Regions from separate parts of the Aestuariirhabdus litorea genome, predicted to be linked through region 3. Evidence: predicted binding sites of a transcription regulator. Region 3 holds the regulator's gene; each other region holds the start of a gene.
What was found. The regulator sigma-54, encoded in region 3, starts transcription at its own class of promoters, with help from an activator protein. The targets are predictions, from matches to a motif close to TGGCACNNNNNTTGCTNT.
Positions count from the first base shown of each region.

Region 1: glnK (P-II family nitrogen regulator) is a predicted target of sigma-54. The motif match lies at 1,515-1,532, and genes of this name have one in related genera.
Region 2: D0544_RS07885 (flagellar hook-length control protein FliK) is a predicted target of sigma-54. The motif match lies at 2,314-2,331, and genes of this name have one in related genera.

Region 1 covers NZ_QWEZ01000002.1:768,134-772,075, reverse strand. The annotation lists gene D0544_RS13635 (ammonium transporter) at 1-916, opposite strand, end outside; gene glnK (P-II family nitrogen regulator) at 992-1,330, opposite strand; gene D0544_RS13625 (accessory factor UbiK family protein) at 1,894-2,160, shown strand; gene D0544_RS13620 (LysR family transcriptional regulator) at 2,161-3,036, opposite strand; gene D0544_RS13615 (acyl-CoA dehydrogenase) at 3,170-3,942, shown strand, end outside.
Region 2 covers NZ_QWEZ01000001.1:1,709,126-1,713,067, reverse strand. The annotation lists gene D0544_RS07900 (flagellar assembly protein FliH) at 1-398, shown strand, start outside; gene fliI (flagellar protein export ATPase FliI) at 395-1,726, shown strand; gene fliJ (flagellar export protein FliJ) at 1,794-2,237, shown strand; gene D0544_RS07885 (flagellar hook-length control protein FliK) at 2,533-3,573, shown strand; gene D0544_RS07880 (flagellar basal body-associated FliL family protein) at 3,887-3,942, shown strand, end outside.
Region 3 covers NZ_QWEZ01000001.1:196,118-200,059, reverse strand. The annotation lists gene lptC (LPS export ABC transporter periplasmic protein LptC) at 1-90, shown strand, start outside; gene lptA (lipopolysaccharide transport periplasmic protein LptA) at 77-586, shown strand; gene lptB (LPS export ABC transporter ATP-binding protein) at 595-1,320, shown strand; gene D0544_RS00940 (RNA polymerase factor sigma-54) at 1,433-2,971, shown strand; gene hpf (ribosome hibernation-promoting factor, HPF/YfiA family) at 3,096-3,383, shown strand; gene ptsN (PTS IIA-like nitrogen regulatory protein PtsN) at 3,393-3,848, shown strand.

The DNA.
Region 1 (3,942 bases), on a different contig from region 3:
CGATAGCACCGATCAGGGTGGCCTGGAAAGCAGTGGGGGTAGAGGGCTCAGCGGTGATCGCCACCAGCCCGGCGAGGGCGCCGTTGAGGGCCATGGTGAGGTCAGCCTTGCCGAACAGCAGGCGGGCAGCCACCAGGGCAGCCACAACACCACCGGCAGCGGCGGCGTTGGTGTTGAGGAACACCATGGCAACAGAAGCGGCGTTGCTCACATCACCCAGCTTGAGGACGGAACCACCGTTGAAGCCGAACCAGCCCATCCACAGGATGAAGGTACCCAGGGTAGCCAGCGGCAGGTTGGCACCGGGGATGGCGTTGACCTGGCCATTGGGGCCGTACTTGCCCTTACGAGCACCCAGCAGCAGGACACCGGCGAGAGCGGCGGCCGCACCGGCCATGTGCACGATACCGGAGCCGGCGAAGTCGGAGAAGCCAAGGTCACTGAGGGTGTACATACCGAAGACGGACTGTCCGCCCCAGGTCCAGGCACCTTCCATGGGGTAGATGAAACCGGTCATCACTACTGCGAACAGCAGGAAGGACCAGAGCTTCATACGCTCAGCCACGGCACCGGAGACGATGGACATGGCGGTGGCCACAAACACTACCTGGAAGAAGAAGTCGGAGGCACCGGCGTAGATGGAGCCGCCCTCGAAGCCGTCTTCACGGCTGGCGAAGTCGCCCATCACCGCATCAACGTCAACGCTCTCGATGCCGGACAGCAGCAGCGAATTGTCGTACATGATGGCGTAGCCGCACACCATGTACATGATGCAGGCGATCGCGTACAGGGCGATGTTCTTGGTTAGAATTTCGGTGGTGTTCTTGGACCGTACCAGGCCCGCTTCCAGCATGGCAAAGCCGGCGGCCATCCACATGACCAGGGCGCCACACACCAGGAAGTAAAACGTATCCATTGCATACTGGAGATGATATAGGTTGTTTTCCACAACAGTTCCCCTCTAATTGAAAATCGTGTGATTCGTAATGGGTTAGACGGCGTCGGTGCCGGTCTCACCGGTACGAATCCGGATCACCTGCTCAACGGTGGTTACAAAGATTTTGCCGTCGCCGATCTTGCCGGTATGGGCCGCCTTGCTAATAGCCTCGATCACCTGATCAAGCAACTCATCGGAGATGGCGATCTCCAGCTTGACCTTGGGCAGGAAATCAACGACGTACTCGGCCCCACGGTAGAGCTCGGTGTGGCCCTTCTGGCGACCGAAGCCCTTGACCTCTGACACGGTCACGCCCTGAACACCAATCTCGGAGAGGGCTTCGCGCACATCATCGAGCTTGAACGGTTTGACAATTGCTGAAACTAACTTCATGTAGAATCTCCTGGTTTGTTTTCGGGGCTGGCCGTTGGCTCGACTCCCGGGCTTATTCTTTGGTCATCCTGACCGGAAGGACCTTAGCCATAAACACTGCGGTACAGCGTTGATGGCTAAGGCCACGCCTCCTCGGGTAACTGCGATTGAGCGATCGGCCTGTGCAATTACGTGGTACCGGCTCTTTGCACTGGCTGTGCCACATTATTTTTCCCTATTTATTTCAAAAGGTTAGCTATATAAACACCCCCCAGCCCCGGATTGGGCGCACCAAAAAGCACCATTTGTGATCAGTGCACCCTAACGGTGCACCAACAGGGAGCACCCCGCCCGCTCAGCCGCAGCGGGCACTAGAACGGCTCACAGGCCGAGCAGGGCTGGTGCAGCATCCTTGACGGCGGGGGCGGTCAGGGACGCTTGCAGAGGCCCTGTAAAACAGCCACGAAACAAGTGGTTAGGCACGTCGGTGAAAAAGGAGGACAAATGGGGGAAGCAACCGCGGGGCGTTAGGGTGCGTCTGTGGTAGACTGGCGCCCTCTTTTGGGCTCCGTAGAAGCAGTCATATGATCAACAAGATGTTTATCGCCGGCCTTAGCCGGCAAGCCGCGCAGATCCTCGGCGGCGAAAAGTCCCAGCTCCACCGGGATGCGGAGAAGAACCTGCAGCTGCTGCTGCAGAACGCCTTAGGCAAGCTCAACCTGGTCAGCCGCGACGAGTTCGATACCCAGGCCGCCGTGCTGGCCCGCACCCGCGCCCGCCTCGAGGCCCTGGAGGCTCGTTATGAGGCGTTGGTGAGCGAGCTGGAAAAGCGCGACCAGTCCCCCTCCTGATTACCCCTTGGAGGGTGTTTGCAGGTAGTTGACCAACGCCTCCGCGGCCCGCGAAAGGTAGTGGTTGCGCTTCCAGCCGATACCGATCGGTAGGGCAATCGGGGGATCGAAGGGCAGTGCACAGAGGTCGCTCTCCGACTCGAGAATCATCGACAGGCAGGTGCTGATCCCCACCCCCTCGCGCACCAGCCGCTTGAGCAGCTCGATCAGGTTGGTCTCAAAGCGAATATCCAGCGGCTTGCGCGCACTGCGGGAATACTCGCTGAGGGCCTCGCGCAGGAAATACCCCTCCCTGAACAGCACCAGCGGCTGATCGGTCACCTCGGCCAGGCTCACCGAGGGCTGCGCCGCCAGCGGATGACCCGCGGGCACGCAGGCCACAATCTGCTCTTCGATCAGGGGCCGGCTGCGAATCTGCTCATGGGGACGGTCGGTGCGCAGCAGGGCCAGGTCCAGCTCCCCCTCCAGCACCATCCGCTCCAGGGTGGCGGTGCCCGCTTCAAACAGGGTGATGCGCACCCCGGGATAACGTTTGCAGAACCCCAGCAGGTGCTCCGGCAGGTAATAGGAGGCCAGCATGGCCGAGACCCCCAGTCGAATCACCCCCTGCTCCACCCCCTTCTGCGCCTGCAGCTCGCGCTCGGCGTCACTCATCAACTGCAACACCTGGCGCGCGTAGCGCAACAGCACCTCGCCATCGGCGGTGATGGTCATGCGCCGTTCAGTGCGGTTGATCAGCTTCAGCCCCACCTCCTGTTCCAGCTTCTGCATCGCCATGCTCAGGGCCGGTTGGGCAATCCCCAGGCGGCTGGCGGCGAGGGTAAAGTTGCCGATGCTGGCCAGTTCGGTGAAATAACGCAATCGTTTCAGGTCCATAAGGATTCCCTGTGGGGAGGTGGATCGCCAATGTATCAACGTTAATGATTGAAAGTATCAGTAACATATATTGTATTTATCAAAAGCCAGATCGTACAGTAGCTCCAATCCCGCTTTTACTTTGGAGAACCCCATGAGCCAGTCCCGCACCGCCTTCCAGTGGCAAGATCCCTTTAACCTCGATGCCCAGCTCAGCGACGAGGAGCGTATGGTGCGCGACAGTGCCCGCGACTACTGCCAGAAGCAGTTGATGCCCCGGGCACTGATGGCCAGCCGCCATGAGCAGTTCGACCCGGCCATCATGCGCGAAATGGGTGAGCTGGGGCTGCTCGGTGCCACCCTGCCGGAGGAGTACGGCTGCGCCAACGTCAGCCACGTCTGCTACGGCCTGATCGCCCGCGAGGTGGAGCGGGTCGACAGTGGCTACCGTTCGGCCATGAGCGTGCAATCGTCGCTGGTCATGCACCCGATCTACGCCTACGGCAGCGAGGAGCAGCGCCGCAAGTACCTGCCGAAGCTGGCCACGGGCGAGTGGATCGGCTGCTTTGGCCTGACCGAACCCGATGCCGGTTCCGATCCCGGCAGCATGCGCAGCCGCGCCGAGCGGGTTGAGGGCGGCTACCGCCTGGTGGGCAACAAGATGTGGATCACCAACAGCCCCATCGCCGATGTGTTTGTGGTCTGGGCCAAGCTCGACGGAGAGATCCGCGGTTTTATCCTCGAGAAGGGGATGGCTGGCCTCTCGGCCCCCAAGATCGAGGGCAAGTTCAGCCTCCGCGCCTCCATCACCGGCGAGATCGTGATGGACAACGTGGTGGTGGGCGAGGAGCAGTTGCTCCCCAACGTCAGCGGCCTCAAGGGCCCCTTCGGCTGCCTCAACAAGGCGCGCTACGGCATCGCCTGGGG
Region 2 (3,942 bases), 1.5 Mb from region 3:
TCTGTCGCGAGGCGATACTGCTCCTGCCACTGGAAAGCGGCACGGTACGCCTCTATATCCACCCCCAGGATCAGCCGATTGCGAAAAAACTGAGTGAAGAGCTGGAGGGGAGCTGGCAGATTATTCCGGATTCGCAGATGCTGCCGGGGGGCTGTCGTATCGAGACCCAAAACAGCCTTGTCGACGTATCGGTGGAGAACAAGCTTCGCCTTATCGCGCAACAGGTGGCTGAGCAGCACCTTCACACCCATGCCCAGACCAACCAGCAGGAGCAGGAGGCCCTCGACCAGGTAGAACAGACACTGGAGCAGACGGCACAACCTGTTGCAACTGCTGGTGCGCCGGAGAGTGGCGTCGAGCAGGCTGATAATGACGACGCAGAGGGCTCAGAGCCGTGAGCCGACCCGGGTTTGCCGAACGTCTGGAAAATTACCGGCGTGGGCTGAAAGCGGTCTCTGTTCCCCAGGTTGCCGGTCGTTTGACGCGTATGGTCGGGCTCACACTGGAGGCGGTGGGCTGTCGGGTATCGACCGGCAAACGCTGCCTGATAGAGACCCACGACGGAGGCTGTATCGAAGCCGAAGTGATGGGGTTTGACGGTACACGAATCTTCTTGATGCCCCTCGAAGCTGCTCCCGGGATACAGCCGGGGGCGCGGGTGATTCCGCTGGAGAGTGAAAGTCTTGTGCCCGTCGGCATGGGGTTGCTGGGCCGGGTGGTTAATGGTCTTGGCAAACCCCTGGATGGAAAGGGCGCACTGGACGCAGAGGATTATGTCCCCCTGGCGGGTGAAACCATTAACCCCCTGGGACGTCAACCGATCCACGAGCCGCTTGATGTGGGCATTCGTTCCATCAATTCGTTGCTCTCGGTAGGGCGCGGCCAGCGCCTCGGCCTGTTTGCCGGTAGTGGGGTGGGCAAGAGTGTGCTGCTGGGGATGATGACCCGCTTTACCCAGGCGGATGTGACGGTAGTGGGCCTGATCGGAGAGCGGGGTCGAGAGGTCAAGGAGTTCATTGAGGAAACGCTGGGTGAGGAGGGGCTGGCACGCTCGGTGGTGGTAGCCTCACCCGCCGATGATTCACCGGTGATGCGTTTGCGGGGGGCCATGCTTTGCACCCGCATTGCAGAATACTATCGGGACCAGGGTAAGAGTGTGCTGCTGTTGATGGACTCCCTGACCCGCTATGCCCAGGCCCAGCGTGAGATTGCACTGGCCGTGGGAGAGCCGCCGGCTACCAAGGGTTATCCACCGTCGGTGTTTGCCAAGCTCCCGCAACTGGTTGAGCGGGCCGGTAATGGTGCTAGCGGCAGCGGTTCAATTACGGCGTTTTACACGGTTCTTGCCGAGGGGGATGACCAGCAGGACCCGATTGCAGACGCCTCGAGGGCGATTCTGGATGGCCATGTTGTGTTGTCGAGGCGCCTGGCTGAAGCGGGTCACTACCCTGCGATTGATATAGAAGCCTCCATCAGTCGGGCCATGCCCCAGATCGTCTCCGATGAACATCTGGCGCTGGCGCAAAAATTCAAGCAGATCTACTCGGTCTACGAGAAGAACCGCGACTTGATCTCCATTGGCGCTTACACTTCAGGAAGCGACCCTGTTATCGACGATGCGATCAGCCGTAATCCGGTTATGCGGAGTTTTCTGCAACAGGGCTTGCGCGAAAGTTTGACCTTTGAAGACAGCCTGGGCGGTTTGCACACGGTGATGGGGAACTGAGATCGGACCGATCTTTTCGCTGCCCTGAGCGGGGCAGGCTCGTTTGGGGCTGGAATAGGAGAGTGGCATGAAACGATCCGCGCGAATGGATACCGTTCTACGGGTCACCAGCGCTGACGAGGAGAAGGCGGCCAAGCTGTTCCAACAGATCCATGCGCGCCTGCAGGCCGAGCAGCGAAAGCTTGAGCAACTGGAATCCTATCAGCTTGAGTATCAGCAGCAGGCCCGTGAGGGGCGCGCTGTCAGTGTCCATCAACTGCAGCAGATGTCACTTTTTATCTGCAAGCTCGCTGAGGCGGTGAAAGAGCAGAGGGCTCAGGTTGAGCGGGTGTCCCAGCATATGCTGCATCTGCGCCAGCAGTGGATATCGGCTCGGGGGAGAACCTTGAGCATCACTCAGTTACGAGAGAACTACCTGGCTGAGGAGCGGCGTTGGGAAGATATGCGCGAACAGAAGGAGATCGATGAGCTGGTGAATAACCGCAGCGCCCGGTCCATCAATAACGCCTGATTTCCTGCCGCCGACCAGTGTGCTGTTATTTCCCTTCGGGTCTCTTTTTTTACCTTCTATCCCACGTTTGAGGTTTTGGCCTGCATATTGCTATCTCAGGGTGTAACCCGAAAGTGAGTATCATGTTATGCAAAACGGAACCGCACTTATATCCTTCAACAGCACCTTGCCAGCGACTGATTCGTCAGCGGCAAATGTGGTGGCTGGCTTGCCCGGAAGCTTGGAGTCGGTCACTTTCAGTCCGACCCAACTGTCTGATTTAAAACAAAATATTAAAGATATGCTGGCGCCTGAGATGTTCCAGCAGTATTTTCCCGAGGGGGTGGAGGGCTTGACCGACAGTCAGTTCGCAGAACTGCTGGAGCAGCTTCCTCCCTTCGTGCAGCAGGCTCTGTATGCGCTGCAGGGCGGCAACGCTTTGCCGCTGCCCCTGCCGGGATTGCCGGATGAGGAGGCCGCCACCAGCGATGAAGAGCCCGAGCGGGTGGTGGATCTGGCAAACCCCGATGCCTATGCGGGCCCTGCCGCCAGCGTCAGTTCTGTGAGCGCTTCACTGGAGCTGGAGACGGATAATGACGCACCTGCCTGGCTTCAAGTACTGCGCCCATTACAGGGGCGGCAGGAGGTCGCAGCAGGTGCGGTCGCTGATCCCCGAGGGGCGCTAAGCATGGCGGCACTGGATAGCTCCCAGGAATCATCACCCCCACCCTCCGGAGAGCTGTCAGCACTTCTGCAACGCACCTTGAAGGGAGACAAGCTGGCGCTGGACGCTGACTTTAAACCGACGGAGGGGCTCTCTACAGCCGCGCCGGTGGAGACCAATGTTGTCCCCATTGCCAATGGCTACGCAGTCCAAACCCGGGAGGTCCAGCCCGGGGGGCAACAGCAGTTGGTCACTGAGATCACACAGACCGTGGGCACCGCTCGCTGGGGCGAGGCGGTGATGGACAAGGTGATGTGGTTGAGCAGCCAGAATGTTCAGTCTGCCCAGATTCGCCTTGACCCGCCCGATTTGGGTCCGCTGGAGGTGAAGATCAATATTAACAGCGACCAGGCCAGTGTGGTGTTCACCAGCAACCATGTTCAGGTGAGGGATGCGCTGGAGCAGCAGCTGGCGCGGCTACGAGAGATGTTTGATCAACAGGGTATGCAGCTGGTGAATGTGGATGTATCGGATCAGAACCTTGCGCAGCAGAACCAGAGAGAGGCCCAGGATCCCGATGCGCTGGCGGCAGAGTCCTCATCCGGCATGGGGAGCGATGGCGAGGAGCAAGCTGAAGGGGAGCTTCAGGTAACGGCTGTAAAAGGGCTGGGGCTGGTGGACTACTACGCCTGAGCAGGCTCTGCCAGGTCGCGAGTCGGGGGTGAGGGGATTCTCACCCCCCTTTTTTTATGGGCTCGGGGCGCGTTACCCGGACAACCCTCCAGCTTCGTGCGCACCTTCATCGGCCCCTCTGTCTGGGGTTGTGTCTTGCCTGCAGCGGCTGCGCTGGTAACTCCGCTGTCTTCACTTTAGAATTTGACCGTTCGCAATGCCCGACGCTCTGGCTGAGGGCCTCATCCAAGCGCAAAGCTTATACTCAAATAATTAGATTGGCTCAACTCTTGCAGATATGGACGGTGTTGAGACCGTACGACGGATAATTGACATGGCGAAAGACGATCAGGAAGAAACACAGGATGTAGCCGAAGAGCAGGCGGCTGG
Region 3 (3,942 bases):
GTCACCCGAGCGGTCGGGTTAAACGCCCACCTTGACCAGAATCGCGTTCAGCTGTTATCCAATGTCAGAGGCACCTATGAAGTTCAATAGCTCCCTGCTCCTTACCCTGGCCACCAGCGTGCTGTTCAGTGCATCCGCCTGGGCATTGCCAGAGGATCGCGGGCAGCCGATCCGCATCAAGGCCGACTCTGCGGATATCAACGAGGGCATGGGACGTGCGGTATACAGCGGTAATGTGACCATGGACCAGGGCTCCATTCACATCAGCGGCGACAAAATCACCGTATTCACCACGGATGGAACCGTTACCCGTATGGTTGCCGAGGGGAGTCCGGCCCACTACCGGGAAAAGCCCGCTGCCGACAAAGAGATCATCAAGGCCTATGGCCACACCATCGACTACGCCATCGCTCGAGAGCAGGTGACCCTGCAACACAATGCACAGCTGCTGCAGGAGGGCAACTCCTTCAGCGGAGACACCATCCATTACAATACGGTCACCCAGACGGTGAGCGCCCAGAGCAGCGACCGCGCTGACACCGGCGGTCGTGTCGAGATGATTATCCAGCCCAAGAGCAAGCAGTAACGCGACCCATGGCGACCCTAAAAGCACTCCATCTGGCGAAAAGCTACCGCGGAAGAAAGGTGGTCGAGGACATCTCGGTCAGCATCAGCAGCAACCAGATTGTCGGGCTGCTGGGCCCCAACGGGGCTGGCAAAACCACCAGCTTCTACATGATCGTCGGCCTGGTTAACGCGGATGACGGCCAGATCCTGATCGACGGCGAGGACATCACCCGCCTGCCCATGCACGGGCGCGCCCGCAAGGGGATCGGCTATCTCACCCAGGAAGCCTCCATCTTTCGCAAGCTCAGCGTCACCCAGAACATCCTCGCCATCCTGGAGACCCGCAAGGATCTCAACCGTAAACAGCGACTGGAGAAACTGGAGGAGCTGCTGCAGGAGTTCCATATCACCCATATTCGCAACAGCACAGGTATCAGCCTCTCCGGTGGTGAGCGGCGCCGGGTCGAGATCGCCCGCGCACTGGCCATGGAACCCGCCTTTATCCTGCTGGATGAGCCCTTCGCCGGCGTTGACCCTATCTCGGTCAACGACATCAAGGAGGTGGTTCGCCACCTGCGCAACATAGGTATAGGGGTCCTGATTACTGACCACAACGTACGCGAAACCCTGGACATCTGTGAGTTGGCTTATATCGTCAGCGAGGGCAAGATCATTGCCGAGGGCGATCCCGAAACCGTGATGAACAACCAGAAGGTCAAGGATGTCTACCTAGGACATCAGTTCCGCATATAGGCATTGGGCCCCGTTCAGCCCTATAATGGGCCATGCAAGAATTTTGCCGTGACCAACAGAGCGGCCCTCCTCAAGAAGACAGGCAGATTATGGACCGGACACTCTTTTATCTATGAAACCATCCTTAGTCCTGAAAATGGGCCAGCAGCTGACCATGACCCCTCAGCTGCAGCAAGCCATCAAGCTCCTTCAACTGTCTACCCTGGACCTGCAACAGGAGGTTCAGCAAGCCCTTGAGTCCAACCCCATGCTGGAAGCCGAAGAGGGCTCAGACAGCGAATCCTCATCCGATCACGACCAAAGTGGCGACAATAACGAGTTTGACAGCGCTACCGATTACAACACCCTGAGCGAGGGTGAACAGCGCAAGCAGGAGCAGCAGAGCGTCGACAGCGCCAACAACGAAAATGAGGTGATGTCCGACGACTGGCAGGACAACATCCCAGAGGACCTCCCGGTGGACACCGCCTGGGATGACGTTTACCAGTCCAGCCTGCCCCCCTCTTCCGGCTCCGGTGGAGGGGACAATGACGACTACAACCCGGCCGCACGTGCCAGTACCACCGAGTCACTGCAATCGCACCTGGAGTGGCAACTCAACCTCACCCCGATGTCCGATACGGACCGGGCGATCGCCGTCACCATTATTGACGCGCTCACCGAAGATGGTTACCTCAGCTGCAGCTGCGAAGAGCTGCTGGAGGGGATCGAGGAGGAGCTGGAGATTGAGCTCGATGAGGTGGAAGCCGTACTGCGCCGCATCCAGCAATTTGACCCGGTGGGGGTGGCCGCACGCTCCCTTACCGAATGTTTGCTGATCCAGCTTGCGCAACTCCCCGAGAGCACACCCCACCTGGGTTCGGCGCGACTGGTGGTGGAAAAGTACATCAATCTTCTGGGCACCCACGATTATGCCCAGCTGATGCGCAAATCCCGACTCAAGGAGGCCGACCTTAAGGCCGCCATTGAGTTGATCCAGACCCTGAACCCCAAGCCCGGGGACAGCATCCAGAGTAGTGAACCGGAGTACGTTATTCCCGATGTCACGGTCAAGAAGGTCAATGGCCGCTGGACCGTTGAGCTCAACCCTGACGCCGTACCTCGGGTGCGAATCAACTCCGGGTACGCCTCACTGGTGAAACGTGCCGACAACAGCGCAGACAACACCTACCTCAAAAACCACCTGCAGGAGGCGCGCTGGTTTCTCAAAAGCCTGCAGAGCCGGAACGAAACCCTGATGAAGGTGGCCACCCAGATCGTGGAGCACCAACGGGGGTTCCTGGAATATGGCGACGAGGCGATGAAGCCCCTGGTCTTGCATGACATCGCCGAAGCGGTCAGCATGCACGAATCGACCATTTCACGGGTGACGACGCAAAAATACATGCACACCCCGCGGGGTATTTTTGAGCTTAAGTATTTCTTCTCCAGCCACGTCAGCACCGCCAGTGGTGGGGAGTGCTCATCGACCGCCATTCGGGCCATCATCAAAAAGCTGGTGGCGGCAGAGAACCCGAAAAAACCATTGAGTGACAGTAAAATAGCCGGCCTGCTCGCCGAGCAGGGGATCAAGGTCGCACGGCGCACCATCGCCAAGTACCGTGAATCCCTTTCAATCGCACCTTCTAACGAAAGAAAACGTCTGGTATAGGTTATATTGATTGACGGCAACATAGAGATATCGAGCCTCGGATATGATCGGTAACAGAGGCAAACGCATGAGTCCATCGCACGATGGGTTCAGTATCACGTAAAACAGATCAGGAGAAAGACGCATGCAAATCAATATCAGTGGACATCATGTTGATGTAACCGAGGCATTGCGTGAATATGTAGCAACCAAAGTTGACCGCCTGGAGCGCCATTTTGACACCATCACCAGCGTCAACGTTACCCTCAGCATCGAGAAAGAGGGCCAAAAGGCGGAAGCCAACCTCCATGTACGTGGCGCTGACATTCATGCCACTTCCGTTCATCAAGACATGTATGCCGCCATTGATATGCTGGCCGACAAGCTCGACCGCCAGCTAATGAAACATAAGGAAAAGAGTCTAGCCCGCTAACCCTTGGCCATGAACCTCATATCCCTCCTTAGCCCCGACCGCAGCCTCTGTGCTGCGGAAGGCGGCAGCAAAAAACGCGTATTAGAAACCCTCGCCGAAGCCCTTTCCCACTCGGGACAGGAGATTTCAGCGGGAGAGCTGTTTAACGGGCTGATTGAGCGGGAACGCCTCGGCAGTACCGGGTTCGGTAAGGGGATCGCTATCCCCCATTGTCGTCTCGAGTCCTGCACCGAAGCGATTGCCGCACTGCTCAAGCTTTCCGACGGGGTCGACTTCGATGCCATGGACGACCAACCGGTGGATATCATCTTTGCGCTGGTCGTACCCAATGAGGCCACCAGTGAGCACCTGGCGATTTTGCAGGAACTGGCTGGCCGTCTCGACAACGCCAGCTACCGGAACCGCCTGCGCACGGCGAAAACCAGCAGCGAACTCTACCAGATGGCCATTGCCCCCCTCGACTGACCCTCAAACCACAGACCGTACCCAACACAACTGATATACTGACTGCGCAGAGCCCTTAAGGAAGAATCTCCCCTGACATTCCTACCCCACTCCA